One region of the Shewanella sp. LZH-2 genome, then DNA from elsewhere that is predicted to be linked to it. Evidence: predicted binding sites of a transcription regulator. Region 1 holds the regulator's gene; each other region holds the start of a gene.
The links. The regulator sigma-54, encoded in region 1, starts transcription at its own class of promoters, with help from an activator protein. The targets are predictions, from matches to a motif close to GTTGGCACGNNNNTNGNNT.
Positions count from the first base shown of each region.

Region 2: a site for sigma-54 is predicted at 1,288-1,306, ahead of JM642_RS06485 (flagellar assembly protein FlgT). Genes of this name have one in related genera too.
Region 3: a site for sigma-54 is predicted at 1,621-1,639, ahead of JM642_RS11790 (YccF domain-containing protein). Genes of this name have one in related genera too.

Region 1 covers NZ_CP069350.1:795,896-800,822, reverse strand. The annotation lists gene lptA (lipopolysaccharide transport periplasmic protein LptA) at 1-527, shown strand, start outside; gene lptB (LPS export ABC transporter ATP-binding protein) at 524-1,255, shown strand; gene JM642_RS03655 (RNA polymerase factor sigma-54) at 1,362-2,837, shown strand; gene hpf (ribosome hibernation promoting factor) at 2,866-3,153, shown strand; gene ptsN (PTS IIA-like nitrogen regulatory protein PtsN) at 3,156-3,599, shown strand; gene rapZ (RNase adapter RapZ) at 3,596-4,450, shown strand; gene JM642_RS03635 (HPr family phosphocarrier protein) at 4,437-4,712, shown strand; gene mgtE (magnesium transporter) at 4,902-4,927, shown strand, end outside.
Region 2 covers NZ_CP069350.1:1,434,985-1,439,911, reverse strand. The annotation lists gene JM642_RS06495 (LPP20 family lipoprotein) at 18-467, opposite strand; gene JM642_RS06490 (FlgO family outer membrane protein) at 464-1,096, opposite strand; gene JM642_RS06485 (flagellar assembly protein FlgT) at 1,375-2,550, shown strand; tRNA gene JM642_RS06480 (tRNA-Arg) at 2,606-2,681, shown strand; gene JM642_RS06475 (6-hydroxymethylpterin diphosphokinase MptE-like protein) at 2,729-4,054, shown strand; gene JM642_RS06470 (hypothetical protein) at 4,054-4,335, shown strand; gene JM642_RS06465 (N-acetylneuraminate synthase family protein) at 4,403-4,927, shown strand, end outside.
Region 3 covers NZ_CP069350.1:2,655,806-2,660,732, forward strand. The annotation lists gene JM642_RS11780 (NUDIX domain-containing protein) at 1-423, opposite strand, end outside; gene JM642_RS11785 (1-aminocyclopropane-1-carboxylate deaminase/D-cysteine desulfhydrase) at 519-1,469, opposite strand; gene JM642_RS11790 (YccF domain-containing protein) at 1,723-2,130, shown strand; partial or broken gene JM642_RS11795 (alpha/beta hydrolase) at 2,226-2,576, opposite strand; gene JM642_RS11800 (transporter substrate-binding domain-containing protein) at 2,649-3,401, opposite strand; gene JM642_RS11805 (AMP-binding protein) at 3,717-4,927, opposite strand, start outside.

The DNA of each region.
Region 1 (4,927 bases):
CCAGCCTAATGCTAATGATAAGCATGAATGCCTTCGCCAAGATCGGTGACTTACAGCAAGAAGTGAAAATTAAAGCCGTCAGTCAAACTGCGGACATTAAAAACAATCAGATCATTTTCTTCGGCCCCGTTGAAGTTGTTCAAGGCTCAATTAAAATCCATGCGGATCAACTCCGTGCATTTTCTGTCGAAGGCGAAAATAGTAAAGTCTTACTGGCTACAGGAAATCCAGCAACCTACAGCCAAATCCTTGATGATGGCCGCCCTGCATCTGCTAGCGCCAAAGAGATTCGCTATGAAATGGCCACTCGGACGTTGACCCTAACTGGTACAGCGACCCTAGACCAAGCGGGTAGTCAAGTTACAGGCAATTTAATTCGTTACGATATTATTCAGCAAAAACTGATCGCCGAAAGTAGCGGCAATGGTGATGATCGCGTAATTACCATTATTCAACCTGATAATTATCAGGAAGAACTCAAAAATACACCAACAGATAAACCTGTGAAAAAACAGGATTCTAAATGACCCAAATCACCTTAAAAGCACAGAATCTCGCCAAGAGTTATAAAAGCCGCCAGGTTGTCAAAGATGTCAGCCTGACAGTAAAAACGGGTCAAGTCGTCGGTCTACTCGGCCCTAACGGTGCGGGTAAAACCACCACCTTTTACATGGTCGTGGGCTTAGTTAAAAGCGATAAAGGCCATATCTTTATCGACGATGATGATTTAACCGCCGATCCTATGCATCTGCGTGCCCGCAAAGGTATTGGTTACCTACCACAGGAAGCGAGTATCTTTCGTAAATTAACCGTACACGACAACATCATGGCGGTACTGCAAACCCGTAAAGAGCTCAATAGTGACCAGCGCGAAGAAGCACTAGAGCAACTGCTAGAAGAGTTCCATATCACCCATATTCGTGACAGCCAAGGCATGTCCTTATCGGGCGGTGAACGTCGACGCGTCGAAATTGCCCGCGCCTTAGCGGCCAACCCCAAGTTTATTCTGCTTGATGAGCCCTTTGCGGGCGTTGATCCGATCTCCGTTATCGATATCAAGAAAATTATCGAGCAGCTTAAAAGCCGAGGCCTTGGTGTACTGATCACTGACCACAATGTGCGCGAGACCTTAGACGTCTGTGAACATGCTTACATTGTGAGTCACGGTAATCTTATTGCCGAGGGCACACCCGCAGAGATCTTAGACAATCAGCAAGTTAGGGCTGTGTACTTAGGTGAACAATTCAGGCTATAGTTACTAAAACAAAGCTAATAAGCCTTGAATTTGAGAGCGCTAGGCTCCATCCATATGATATCAAGCGACCTAAACTCACAATAATAACCTAGGGATCAGCGGTAACATGAAAGCGTCACTCCAGCTCAAACTGGGTCAACAGTTAACCATGACGCCACAACTTCAGCAGGCCATTCGCCTGCTGCAACTGTCGTCATTGGAACTGCAACAAGAAATCCAGCAAGCCTTAGACTCTAATCCTCTTCTCGAGCTGGAAGAGGAGCAATTTGACGCGCCTAGCGAACGTAAGCAAGATATCGCCGATACCGACTTTAGCGAAACGACTGCCCAGCCACAGGAACAAGATAATTCCACCGTGGACATTGCCGAGTCGCTGACCAAAGAATCTCTGCCCGAAGAGTTACCCATGGATACCACTTGGGATGAAGTCTTTACCGCATCGCCAAACTCAGGTTCTGGCGCCAGCCGTGAAGATGACATGCCCTTCCAAGGGGAAACTAGCGAGGGGTTGTACGAACATTTAGAATGGCAAAAAAACCTCACGCCCTTCTCTGAAACCGATTTAGCCATTGCCACCGCGATTATTGATGCCATCGACGATCAAGGTTATCTCACTCAAAGCACTGAAGATATCCTCGAAGCCATGGGCAATCCCGAGATTGAACTCGACGAAGTTGAAGCCGTGCTCAAGCGTATTCAACACTTCGACCCCGTTGGTGTCGCGGCAAGGGATTTAAGCGAATGTTTACTGATCCAGCTATCTCATTTTTCGCCTGATACCCCTCACATCGAAAACGCCCGCATGCTGATCAAAGATCATTTAGATCTGATCGCCGCTCGCGACTTTAGGCTGTTAATGCGTAAGACCAAACTGAAAGAGGACGAGTTAAGGGACAGTATTGCGCTGATCCAAACCTTGAACCCTCGTCCCGGTTTACTCATCACCCCTGTCGATGAAGAATATGTGATCCCCGATGTATCGGTGTCGAAGAAAAACGGCCGTTGGGTGGTCGAATTAAACCCTGACTGCATGCCAAAAATCAACGTAAATCAGCAATATGCAGCAATGGCCCGAAGTTCAAAAAATCAAGCTGATAGCCAATTTATTCGTGGCCATCTGCAAGAAGCCAAGTGGTTTATTAAAAGCCTTGAAAGCCGTAACGAAACACTGCTCAAGGTGGCAAACTGCATAGTGCAATACCAACAGGGTTTCTTCGAATACGGTGAAGAAGCCATGAAACCTATGGTCCTAAACGATATCGCCGAGGCGGTAGAGATGCATGAGTCCACCATTTCACGGGTGACCACACAAAAATACATGCATACCCCAAAAGGACTTTTTGAACTAAAATATTTCTTCTCAAGCCACGTCGGGACGGATGATGGCGGTGAGTGCTCATCCACAGCAATCAGAGCTTTCATTAAGAAACTGGTTGCAGCGGAAAACCAGAAAAAACCATTAAGCGACAGCAAGATGGCTCAACTTCTGGCAGAACAGGGAATTAACGTTGCGCGCAGAACCATTGCGAAGTACCGAGAAGCGATGCTTATTCCCCCTTCCAATCAGCGTAAAAGTTTATAGCCTATTGTGAGTATCGGAGGACGTTTCTATGCAAATAAACCTAAGTGGACACCATATCGAGATTACTGAATCGTTACGGGCATATGTTGAGGAAAAGTTTTCAAAACTTGAACGTCATTTCGAACAGATCAATAATGTGCACGTTGTGCTCAATGTTGAGAAAATGCAACAGATTGCCGAAGCGAGAATCAACCTCACCGGTGGTGAAGTCTTCGCGACTTCAGAGCATGCAGATATGTATGCTGCCATAGACGTCCTGATTGATAAACTTGATCGTCAGGTTATTAAACACAAAGAGAAGTTAACAAAACACTAGCAATGGAACTTCGTACCATACTGCGGCCGGAGTGCACAACCTGCGCCACTCCGGGCAGTAAGAAAAAGGTACTGGAACTCATCAGCGACTTAGCCGCTGCCCAGTACCCCACCCTCTCATCTCAAGAGATCTTCGAAAGCCTCGTGGCGCGCGAAAAGATGGGTAGCACAGGTATAGGTAACGGTATCGCCATTCCACATGGTCGATTAACCGATATAACACAACCCATAGCGATATTGATAAAATGTGAGGAGCCGATAGCCTTTGATGCTATCGATAAACAACCCGTCGATATTTTATTTGCACTACTCGTGCCTGCCGACCAATGTCAGCAGCACCTAAGTACCTTGTCATGCATGGCTGAAAAGCTCAGTGACAAGCAAATATTAAAACAATTGCGCAAGACGCATGATGAAACGGAACTCTATCAGGTAATCATTGGATGAAACTGGTCATAGTGTCAGGGCGTTCAGGCTCAGGCAAATCGGTCGCACTTAGAGTGCTTGAAGATCTCGGCTACTATTGTGTCGATAATTTGCCTTTGCCTTTGATTGGCAGTTTGCTTGAACAGCTCAAAGGCAGTAACGATCTCGTTGCTATCAGTGTTGACGTGCGCAATTTACCAGAGCAAGACAAAGTGCTGGTTAAACAGCTTGCCAGCCTGCCTACGGGCACTGAACTCACCAGCTTCTTCTTAAACTCCAGCGATAAAGTGTTGCTCAAACGCTACAGTGAAACGCGGCGCTTACATCCCTTATCGAAGAGCCGAGTGTCACTGCAAGAAGCCATCAAGCTTGAAGGCAAATTGCTCGAGCCCCTGTCACAGCAGATGGATCACTATATAGATACCTCGAATCTGAATATCTATGAACTCAGCGACCAAGTGCGGCAAATACTCCTTGGCAGTGTCGATAAGGAACTGGTGATCAACTTCGAGTCCTTCGGTTTTAAGCATGGTATGCCGACCGAAGCTGACTTTATGTTTGATGTGCGCTTTTTGCCAAATCCCCATTGGGAACCGGAACTTAGACCTCTCACCGGTTTAGATGAACCCGTAGCGGAGTTTTTAAATCGCCAGCCACTGGTGAATAAGTTCATCTGGCAAATCGAGAATTTGCTCGAAACCTGGTTGCCCCATTTAGAGCGCAATAATCGTAGCTATCTGACGATTGCGATTGGTTGCACAGGTGGCCAACACCGCTCAGTCTATGTAGCCGAGCAACTAGCTAAACGTTTTAGTAATGGCAAACATAAAGTCAATGCGCGCCATCGAGAGTTGAGCCATGCCAAAACTTGAGCGCCAAGTCACCATCTGCAATAAACTCGGCTTACATGCCCGTGCCGCCACAAAGCTCGTGGTATTAGCCTCTGAGTTTGATGCCAGCATTACGCTGATCCAAGGTGAAAAACAGGCCTCTGCCGCCAGTGTATTGGGTCTACTCATGCTCGAGACGGGCATGGGTAAAACCATCACCCTCATCGCCGAAGGCCCGGATGCCGAGCCTGCACTTAATGCCATTTGTGCCCTTATCGACGCTAAGTTTGACGAAGCCTGCTGATGGTATCATCTCGATGATCCCTGCCGGTATTCAGTATCCTGTTTGGTTTTGATTTCAGCACCTTATACCAGTAAAACACATTTGTGACTCGACGCCCTCCCGTGCGCTAAATTACAATGTACTGCTGCGCTTTGGCTTAAGTCCTCAATAGCTAAACGCCAACCCATCCACCGCCGCCATGGAGGAAACATGCCTGTAGAAGCCTCAGACAGTTT
Region 2 (4,927 bases), 640 kb from region 1:
TGATAGGAGATGACACCTTAAAAGTAAGTGACTTCTTTAATTCTCTGTGGCCGACTCTGCTGTTGATAGATTTGCCATACCTTAGAAAAATCAAGTTCTAACTCAGTAACATAATGCTCACCTGCGGGATAACTTTTAACTACTCTTGCGCCGCGGATCACCCCAGTGACTGAAGCTTTAACATTATCATCGGTTAGCATCCAATCACTGACACTGCTGTTAGCGGTGATCTTTTGACCATATACTTGTTCAGCTAGCTCACGGTAAGCCACAATTTTGGATGCTTGCATCGCCATCAACATTCTTTGAGATTGCTCTTTCGCTGGTTGAGTCGCTAACGGGGCATAACCAATGGCCGTTAGTTTAGGGAAGCTAGATGGAGGAACATCTTCCCACTGTACATACTTGTCTCTAGAGGCACAACTTGTCAGTAGAAGCGCCGCAATCACCAACAGGTAGCGTTTCATTTTCCATCTCCTAATACACGCACTTCATTCATACCGGGAGCCGACTGACGATATAAAATCCCATCGTGGGAGATCACTTGCTCAGAGGGCTGCATATAATTGCTTAATTCTTTTTGTGTAACAAAGGTCTGTGAAGCTGACACCACTCGGTTGTTACTTAAGGTAACGATTCGAGTATTAATGGCTAAGCCATTGGTCGTCGGGCTCATCGTGGATACCACAATATGGTCAACAGGCAAATTAGTAGACAATTTTTGCCAGTCACGCGTCAAAATAAAATCGCCCTCACCAGTAACACGCAGTCCATCAGCGAGATTTAACTCCACCACATTAAATTGAAAACTGTGCAACGATGCCATGAGTCCCTGCTGCAATTGCAGCGCAACCGCATTCGTACTCGTCATGTCGCCAACTAATACTGGTGTAGTTACAACAATAGGTTGATCAGGACGCAATGCATCATTTTGCTTGACTAGCTCAGTCACAATACGCTGCGCTAAATGATTAATCACCGCTGTCGGCGGCAAACCATTGCCATCAACTAGGCTAGGTTTTGGCGGCACAACGGGTTTAGTCGCACACCCAATCAGCGCCAAAAGAGCCAGGGGAATGAACGCACGCTTTAGCATGGGAATAACCTCATTATCGATATCAATGCGCCTCAAAGCGAGCCGCAATCTTTAGTCAAAAAGATTGCAAATATTAGACCAAGTCAAAATACAATCCTTGATTAACTCACCTGATTATCGACAACAGTGCCAATAACTTTACCCTCTATACCTATTCAGCAACTTCAGATGGTTTGGGTATATTTCATAAATTAGGCACGAAACTTGCTTTTACAGCCAATAAAACCGCCATTAAACTGACTCAACTGATTGGCACAATTGACCTGAAGGGCTTATTAATGAACATACTCAGAAAGCACTTGCTCATCATTAGCAGCCTACTGCTGGCCGCACTTCAAGCTAATCAAGCGCAAGCAGAATGGGTCGAAGCCAGTGGTGAAGCAATCATCACTAATGGCAACATCGCCCAAGCGCGGGAAGAAGCCATCAATCAAGCGGTTAGCTATGCCACCCTCAGCACCGGGATCCAAATATCCAGTGAACAACAAACCACCAACGGCAATCTCACGCAAGACAGCTTCGCCATTAATCGTAACGCTCAAGCGATTAGTATTCAGTTAGTAAGTGAACGCATTCAAGGGAATAAAATTTATGTGTCGCTCAGGCTCGATCTAAATGATGACCCAACACAACAATGCCCTACGGGCCAATTAAAAGCCGCGATCCTTATTCCCCAAGCCCAAATAAAAGATCGAGCACAATTACGCTACGGCCAATTATCAGGATTTGAAGAAGTCATCTCCGAAAGACTCGGTAACAGTATTGATGGCTACTCATCAACTGGATACAGCCATATCCATGCCAAAGAAAGACTCGATATCGCACAAGAACTGGTCGATATCCGCGGCTATAGACTTCCGAGTTGGCTGAGTGAAATTACCGATAGCCAATACATTTTACTACCGCAAATTATTGATATTTCAACCGAGCCAGTACAAGCCACCTTTATGGGATGGTGGGATGAAGCGCCACAAAGGCAGTTCCAATTAAAGCTTAGCCTCTATCACGGCATTAGCGGTGAAGAAGTATGGAACAAAACCTACAGCACATCGGCTCGGTGGGAATTTGAGGAACAAGCCATTGTTGCCCCCAATAGTGATAGATTTTGGCGTTCATCCTACGGCAAAAATATCAGCCAACTGCTGCAAGAAGCGACTCGCGATATTGATAACACGCTCAACTGTAGACCACTACTTGGGCAAGTTGTCAGTCGTCAAGGAGATCGGATTATTCTCAACCTAGGCCGAAAACATGGCATTCGAGTTGGTGATAAGTTCCAAGTGGTGTTACAACGCAATTTACCGGATAGACTCAATGAAATGCGTGCCATTGCTACCAAAAGCCGAGCAACAGTGCAAATTGAACAAGTGAGTGAAGAAAGTGCAACAGCCGTACTCGTTGACCAAAATGCGGTTTACAATGTACAGATAAACGACATCGCGCTTAAGATTTAAGCAACTAAATCATAAGCCTTTTAATCAAAGATAAAACCAGTATAATCACCAGCGTCTCTTCATAGCTCAACAGGATAGAGCAGCCGCCTCCTAAGCGGCCGATCGGGGTTCGAGTCCCTGTGGAGAGACCAGATAGTGATGTCGGTAATATCAACACGAAAGCTTCCGAGGAAACGGAATGACTGAACTATTTGCCACTAATCTGAGTATTATTGCTAAACGCTGGCCAATTGTGGCTGCTGCGATAAAAAGCCAATCAATTGACCATCTTGATGCGCACTTAGTTCAAGGCCAAAACCAAACTATCAGTGTTAATGGTATTCAGCTCAGCAGTCGCCATGACCGTATCGCTGAAGCACAGCTGTTTATTAGTACCCTTCCCTCAAATGTTCACCAAGTCACGGTTTATGGCGTGGGTATGGGTGATGTGCCGAGTCTATTAACGGATAATCCGCAATATCAAAAAATCGAAGTTTGCATTTTAAACTTAGCCGTATTCGCATTACTGCTTTGTTACACCGATCAAAGGGAATGGCTCAGTCATCCGAATGTGCTATTAAATGCGATGCCCAGTGCCACGCTGCAATTTCCGAATGTTGCCATTACCCCAGATCTCAATCTCGTCAGTGATGACAATGCCACACTGAGGGATCTCTTGGTGATGGAGCTTAATCGTGATTTCACCAATCGACACCATCAAATCGATGATCCTGAGATCCTTAAGCGCTTTGCCGATAATCAGGTTTTTATTACCAACGATCCTGATGCTGCCCATTTAACGAAAAGCTACAATCCATACAAAGCAATTGTTATAGGCTCAGGTCCGTCTTTAGAAGAACATTATGCTTATCTTAAGCAACTGAGTTTAAGCCCATCGAAACCCTTGTTGATTGCTGCGGATACGGCTTTACGTGGCTTACTTCATCATCAGATTAAGCCTGATATCGTGGTCTGTATTGACGGTTTAATATCCTCCTATCATTTGCCTTTGTCAGAAACCCAAGAAATCAATCTTGTGTATTTTCCTCGGGTAGCCCCCGAAGTATTAGCCCATTGGCTAGGGCCAAGATTTGTGGCTTATGGCACAAGTAAAATTTACGACAGCATGGCCCAGCTGAACCCCAAGCTGAGACTGTTTACAAATGGCAGTGTGATTCACCCAGCAATTGATTTAGCCGTTAAGTTACATGCTAAGGAAATCACACTATTAGGCTGTGACTTTTGTTACTGCAATAATAAAAGTCATGCTTTTTGGAATGATTATCCATTTGAAAGCAAGGACAAATCTGAAAAAATATGGGTTGAAGCTGTGATACAAAAGGTGAGAGAAGCAAAACATTGGTTGATTAATGGTAAAGGTCAACGGATTGCAACTGATCTAAATCTTCGCGCTTATTTACGACATTTAGAACGCTATATTGCTAAACATCCACAGGTGAAGTTTTACCAAGCCAGTTTATCGGGCGCGAAGATCCGCGGTTCGCAATATAAGGAGCTGATTTAATGTCGTCTAAACCACATAATTCGCCAAAACCTTCACCAAAACAGTCCCTTGAAGACATGCTTTGCCAAGCGGCCCACTCCTTCCGTTTAGGCAAGGAAGCTCAGGCATCAGTGGAATTTCGTTTATGTCTCGATTCAATAGAGAAACATCACCCCGAGCTGATGCAATTACCCTCGTTTCAGCAAATGCTGGCGCCAATGCTACAAGCTCAGGAGCAACACGATTGGCTTAATCTTGCTGATTACTTAGAGTATGAGCTCATTGCCCTTGTCAGTCGCTAAAACACTAATTTAAAGCTTCCCTGTCATTTGCCGTTAATACGTTATCAACACCATTGTGTGAGCCACTATGACTAAACATTCCCCTGTCTTTATCGCCGAAGTTTCTAGTAACCATCATAGAGACTTACAGCGTTGCATAGAATTTATCAAAACAGCTGCTGACATAGGTTGCGATGCCGTTAAGTTTCAACTGTTTAAAATTGAAGAACTGTTTGCACCTGAGATTCTATCTAAGAGTGAAATGCATCGTAAGCGTAAACAATGGGAGTTGCCCGTCAGTTTTCTGCCCCAACTCAAGCAATCCTGCGATGAATACGGTATTCAGTTTTCTTGTACCCCGTTTTATCTCGACGCGGTAGCAGAGCTTGAACCCTTTGTGAATTTCTACAAGATCGCATCCTATGAATTACTTTGGGACAACCTACTCGCGGCCTGCGCGAAAACAGGAAAACCAGTTGTGATTTCAGCGGGCATGGCCACGATAGAAGAAATCGATCACGCGTTAAAAACCTTGAAAGAAAATGGTGCCAGTGACATTACCTTACTGCACTGTGTTTCTGCATATCCAACCCCAGAACGTGAATGTAACTTA
Region 3 (4,927 bases), 1.9 Mb from region 1:
ATCAAACGCCAAGGACATCTGTAACACATCCTCTAACGGCCACCACTTAACATCACTCACTGAATCAATCTGGGTTTGGCAGGCTTGATAACTCATTAACGCGGTATAACACACGGTTACCGACCAGCCTCTCACGTCGCGGTGACTATTACCGACAGTGCAAAGCTGCTCAATATAAGGTGGCACTACCGCCGTTTTTTCCTGCAATTTGCGTAACGCCGCTTCCTCTAGGGATTTATCGGAATGTTCATCGATAAATCCTCCGGGTAATCCCCAAAAACCTAAAAAGGGATGATTTGAGCGTTGTACTAAAAGTACTTTAAGTTGCTGATCATGATAGGTAAATAATACGGCATCAACCGTCAGTAGCTGAGCCTTAAAAGCCTTAGGATCGTAATTGGCGAGATATTCCGCTTCAGTCATGAGTATTTTCCATCGTTTGACGTCGTAAGCTTAACTTAGAGATTACGTCGCTTCAAACATATTATGTCTTAGCGTCACTAAGTAAATCATCTGCTCTATAGGGTCGTACGACTTTTACCAAATTTACGCAAATAACGTGGCAACATGGTTTCATTTCCAAGCAAACCACCTTGATGGATATACATCACAGGGCTTGCGCCCCACTGCGGTAAAAACTTCTCTAACACCATAAAACCTAAGGGATCGTAGAGTAATTCAAACTGGACGCCAGAGGCGCAAATCCGCTGCCACATGGCATAAAACTCAGGATAGAGTTTACCAAAGTGGTATTTCTTCCCCACATTCAAAATCTGTGGATGCTCAGCAGCGTTAGGATTTAACTCATAAAACTGCTGCGCTAAATACTCATCGCCGCCCACCACTGCGCAGGTAAGCACTCGAATGTGACTTTGCTTACGCACAAAATATTGGTTTAAAAATAATGCCGTGGTTCCCGTTCCCGCAGGTAAAAACACTTTCAGTTCAGTCAGTCCCTGTTGCATTGCCCAAGTCTCAATTTCAACAGCTAACAGACTGACACCATACTCCGCATACTGACAGCGCCCGCCTTCCGGAATAAATAAAGCGTCAGGCTCAGCAGCCAAAACTTGATGCTCAATATAGTCATGGCAAGTCCACTTAGACTCACGCTGAAGAAAAGGATTAGCTGCTATCAGGCTTGATAAATCAATAACCTGTGTACCATTGGCGATAGCTGCGGCATAGTTCCCTGTCGGTAAAGTCAGTACGTGGCTAGCAATATGGTCCACATAAAAATCACACTGCCAGCCTTTCAGTTTGGCGAGCGCCGACAGCGAATACAGTGAATTAGCCTGCGCGGAGCCATGACCTATCACCTTAGTCACACCAGCAAAATCATGGTCTAGAAAGTAGGCAAACTTACGCGCCTTATTACCACTAAAAGCAGGATGTAATAAATCATCTCTTTTAAGAAAGATCTCTCTGCCAGCAAAAGAAAATGATTCGACGGGACTATTAACTAGCATTTATTTACTCAAGGGGAGATAAGGTGTTTAGTGTAACGCGGGCTTGGCCAAATTCTTCCTAAGAATTAAGGAAATTCACGAAATATTAGCTTAACTCACAATCCGCAGAGGTATAAACCATAATATACCATTGATTATTAATGAAAAATATTTTGGCATAATTCTCGCTTATGACATTTAAGCATCAATTAATAATTTCGAGTGTTGATGTTGTTTCTGTCGCACAGATTTTGGATTAGATAAGGAGTTTTCAATGTCATTACTACGGTTAATTTTCAATATTGCTTGGTTTGTCCTTGGTGGATTTGTGATGGGCCTAGCCTGGTGGCTTGCGGGGATTTTGTGTTTTATCAGTATTATCGGTATTCCTTTCGGCCGCGCCTGCTTTGTGATTGGTGAATTGACCTTCTGGCCCTTTGGACAAGAACAAATGAATCGCCGTCATTTAACTGGCCGTGAAGATTTAGGAACAGGCGCCTTTGGCATGGTGGGCAATATCATTTGGTTCTTACTGTTTGGGATTTGGTTGGCCATAGGTCATTTGGCCCATGCTCTTGCTTGCTTTGTGACGATTATCGGTATCCCTTTCGGGATCCAACATCTTAAGCTGGCGCTGTTAAGCCTAACGCCGATTGGGCAAACCATAGTAGCGAAAGCGTAATAACCACAGTAGCGAAAGCGTAATAACCACAGTAGCGAAAGCGTAATAACCATGATCGCCAAGGCGTAAGGCATATCACTCAGCACTACTCAGCACTACTCAGCATTGGTGGGTAGTGCTGATGCATAGTTCGGCAGCGATTGCACTAATTCTGCTTCGTAATAATCCCTTTATTCATTGAGTAAATCAGCGCTATCAGCAAACTGCTCACCCGCATCCTGCTCCGGTGAGCAGATGATTTCAAAGAGATAATGCGCCAGTTTAGCTGGCGCATCTATGGTGATGTCATGACCACAATAGGCCAACACAACTAAGTCGACCTTAAAATATTGTACCAATGCCCTGCTGGTTTGGATCTTGATTAACCCATCGCGATCACCCGACAAAATACTCACTGGCACACACAAACATGCTGAGCAGTGATAACGAAATGCCGCCCACAACTGATTACTCGCGGTGTTAGACAAAATGATGACAAAACTTGTCATCTCACAGCTTTGGTTAGGTGCAAAATAGCATTACTGACTTAAGGCTTCTTGCTGAAATAACAAATCGCCCATAATGCTATCAATATCGAGCTTCGCTAAACCTTGATCAAAAATATCCCGCCAACGCCGTCCCTCTTCTGTATTACGAAACGCGACATAAAGTTGTTTATTGGCAATAAGTTGTCGATTGACCTGTAACTTATCTGCGAGCGGCTGAAGGTGGGGTTGTTTAAGTAGATAATGCAGCACATTAATATCAATCACAGCGCCGTCAATACGACCAGCCGCCACCTTTTTGATATTTTGCTCATCGGATGTTGCCGCTTCAACAGGTTGACTCCCTGAAGCAATCATTACATCCAGCGAGTCGGTATTCACATAATCCTGCACAATACCTAAAGTATAACGATTCAAATCGGCTAAATGATGCCAACTAATGGGACGGGATTTTTGCTCAACAATACCTAATGGGCCAATACCAATCGGTTTAGAAAAAATAAACTTATCGGTTTCAAAATAATATTCTGGAAAATAGCCAATGTAGTCAGAGCCCGGCATAACGGCTAATTTAATCGCGCGGCTCCAAGGGTAAAAATCCACGATAAGTTGTTGTTCCATTTGCTCAAATGCCGCCTTAGCCACCGCAACACTCGCGCCTTGGTGCTGGAGTTGATAGCCGGAATACGGCGGCCAAAGTAATGACGTTAGCTTCAGCGTGTCAGCAAATGTCGTATTTGCCACGGTTAATAGGCAACTAAACATCAGTGGGCACCAGCGGATCATAATGCCTCCATCAAAGACTCATCTATTAATCGCTAAAAAAACAAATAGCTCATCGGTTTAACTCTATTCAGTATAATCAGCCATACCTATAGGTACAGCGAATATTTGTTATCTGTTTAGCCTTGTAGAACCACGCTAAGACAGCAATGCTCGGAGTAGGCAGAACTATCGCCGCCAAAAACGACATCTTTACGACAAGGGGAAGACTGAAGGAAAACCTGATGGTCATGCGACAATGTTTTCCTTAAGCACAGATGGCCATATAAAAATAAACCCAAGCGTTCGGGCTTGGGTCGGTTTGAAAGTTTATGCCTTTTAGGCATTAATATCTTCGTACAGCTCTTGATACATCAGCTCGCGCATTTTAAATTTTTGGATTTTACCCGTAACGGTCATCGGGTATTGGTCCACAAATTTGATATAACGTGGCACTTTAAAATAGGCAAACTTTTCGGTAAGGAAATGGCGAATATCCTCCTCAGTAATCGACGCCCCTGAGCGGACTTTAATCCACGCACAGACTTCCTCACCATATTTATCACTGTGGACGCCAAACACCGCGGCATCCTGCACATCTTTGTGGGTATAGAGTTTTTCTTCAATTTCACGGGGATAGATATTCTCGCCACCGCGAATAATCATATCCTTGATCCGCCCCACAATTTGCACGTAACCTTGCTCATCCATTTGGCCAATATCGCCCGAATGTAACCAACCTTCACTGTCAATTGTGGCGGCGGTTTTTTCAGGATCATTCCAATAACATTGCATGATGCAATATCCTCGGCTACAGACTTCACCGGGCTGATTAATCGGCAGCACTTCGCCAAACTCATTGACAATTTTCACTTCAGTATGGGGTAACGCACGACCAACGGTGAGAACACGCTTCTCCACTGGAGAATCGATTTCAGTAATGTGATTTAACGGACTGCACTCGGTTTGGCCATAGCCGATTAACACCTCCTGCATATACATCAACTGCTGTACACGACGCATAACCTCTTCAGGACAAGTCGCCCCCGCCATCACGCCCGTACGCAGCGAACTGAGATCAAAACGTTTAAATTCAGGATGTTCTAACTCGGCAATAAACATGGTGGGAACACCGTGCAGTGCGGTGCAGCGCTCACGCTCAATCACTTCTAAGGTCGTGAGAGGATCGAAAGAATCTCCCGGAAATATGGCTGCTGCGCCCTTAGCCAAGCAAACGAGATTACCTAGCACCATACCAAAACAATGGTATAAAGGTACTGGGATACAGAGCTTATCATCACAGGTAAACCTCATTGCCTCGGCCACTAAATAACCGTTATTCAAGATGTTATGGTGCGATAAGGTCGCCCCCTTTGGGCTACCCGTTGTGCCAGAGGTAAATTGGATATTAATCGCATCATAGGGGCTGAGTTCATTGGCAATACGCGCAAGCATTGCTTTATCATCTTCGCTCACCTCGACTAATAAGTCATCGAAGTTCAACATGCCGGGAGACTTTTCAGCTCCCATGCGGATCACAAATTGCAACT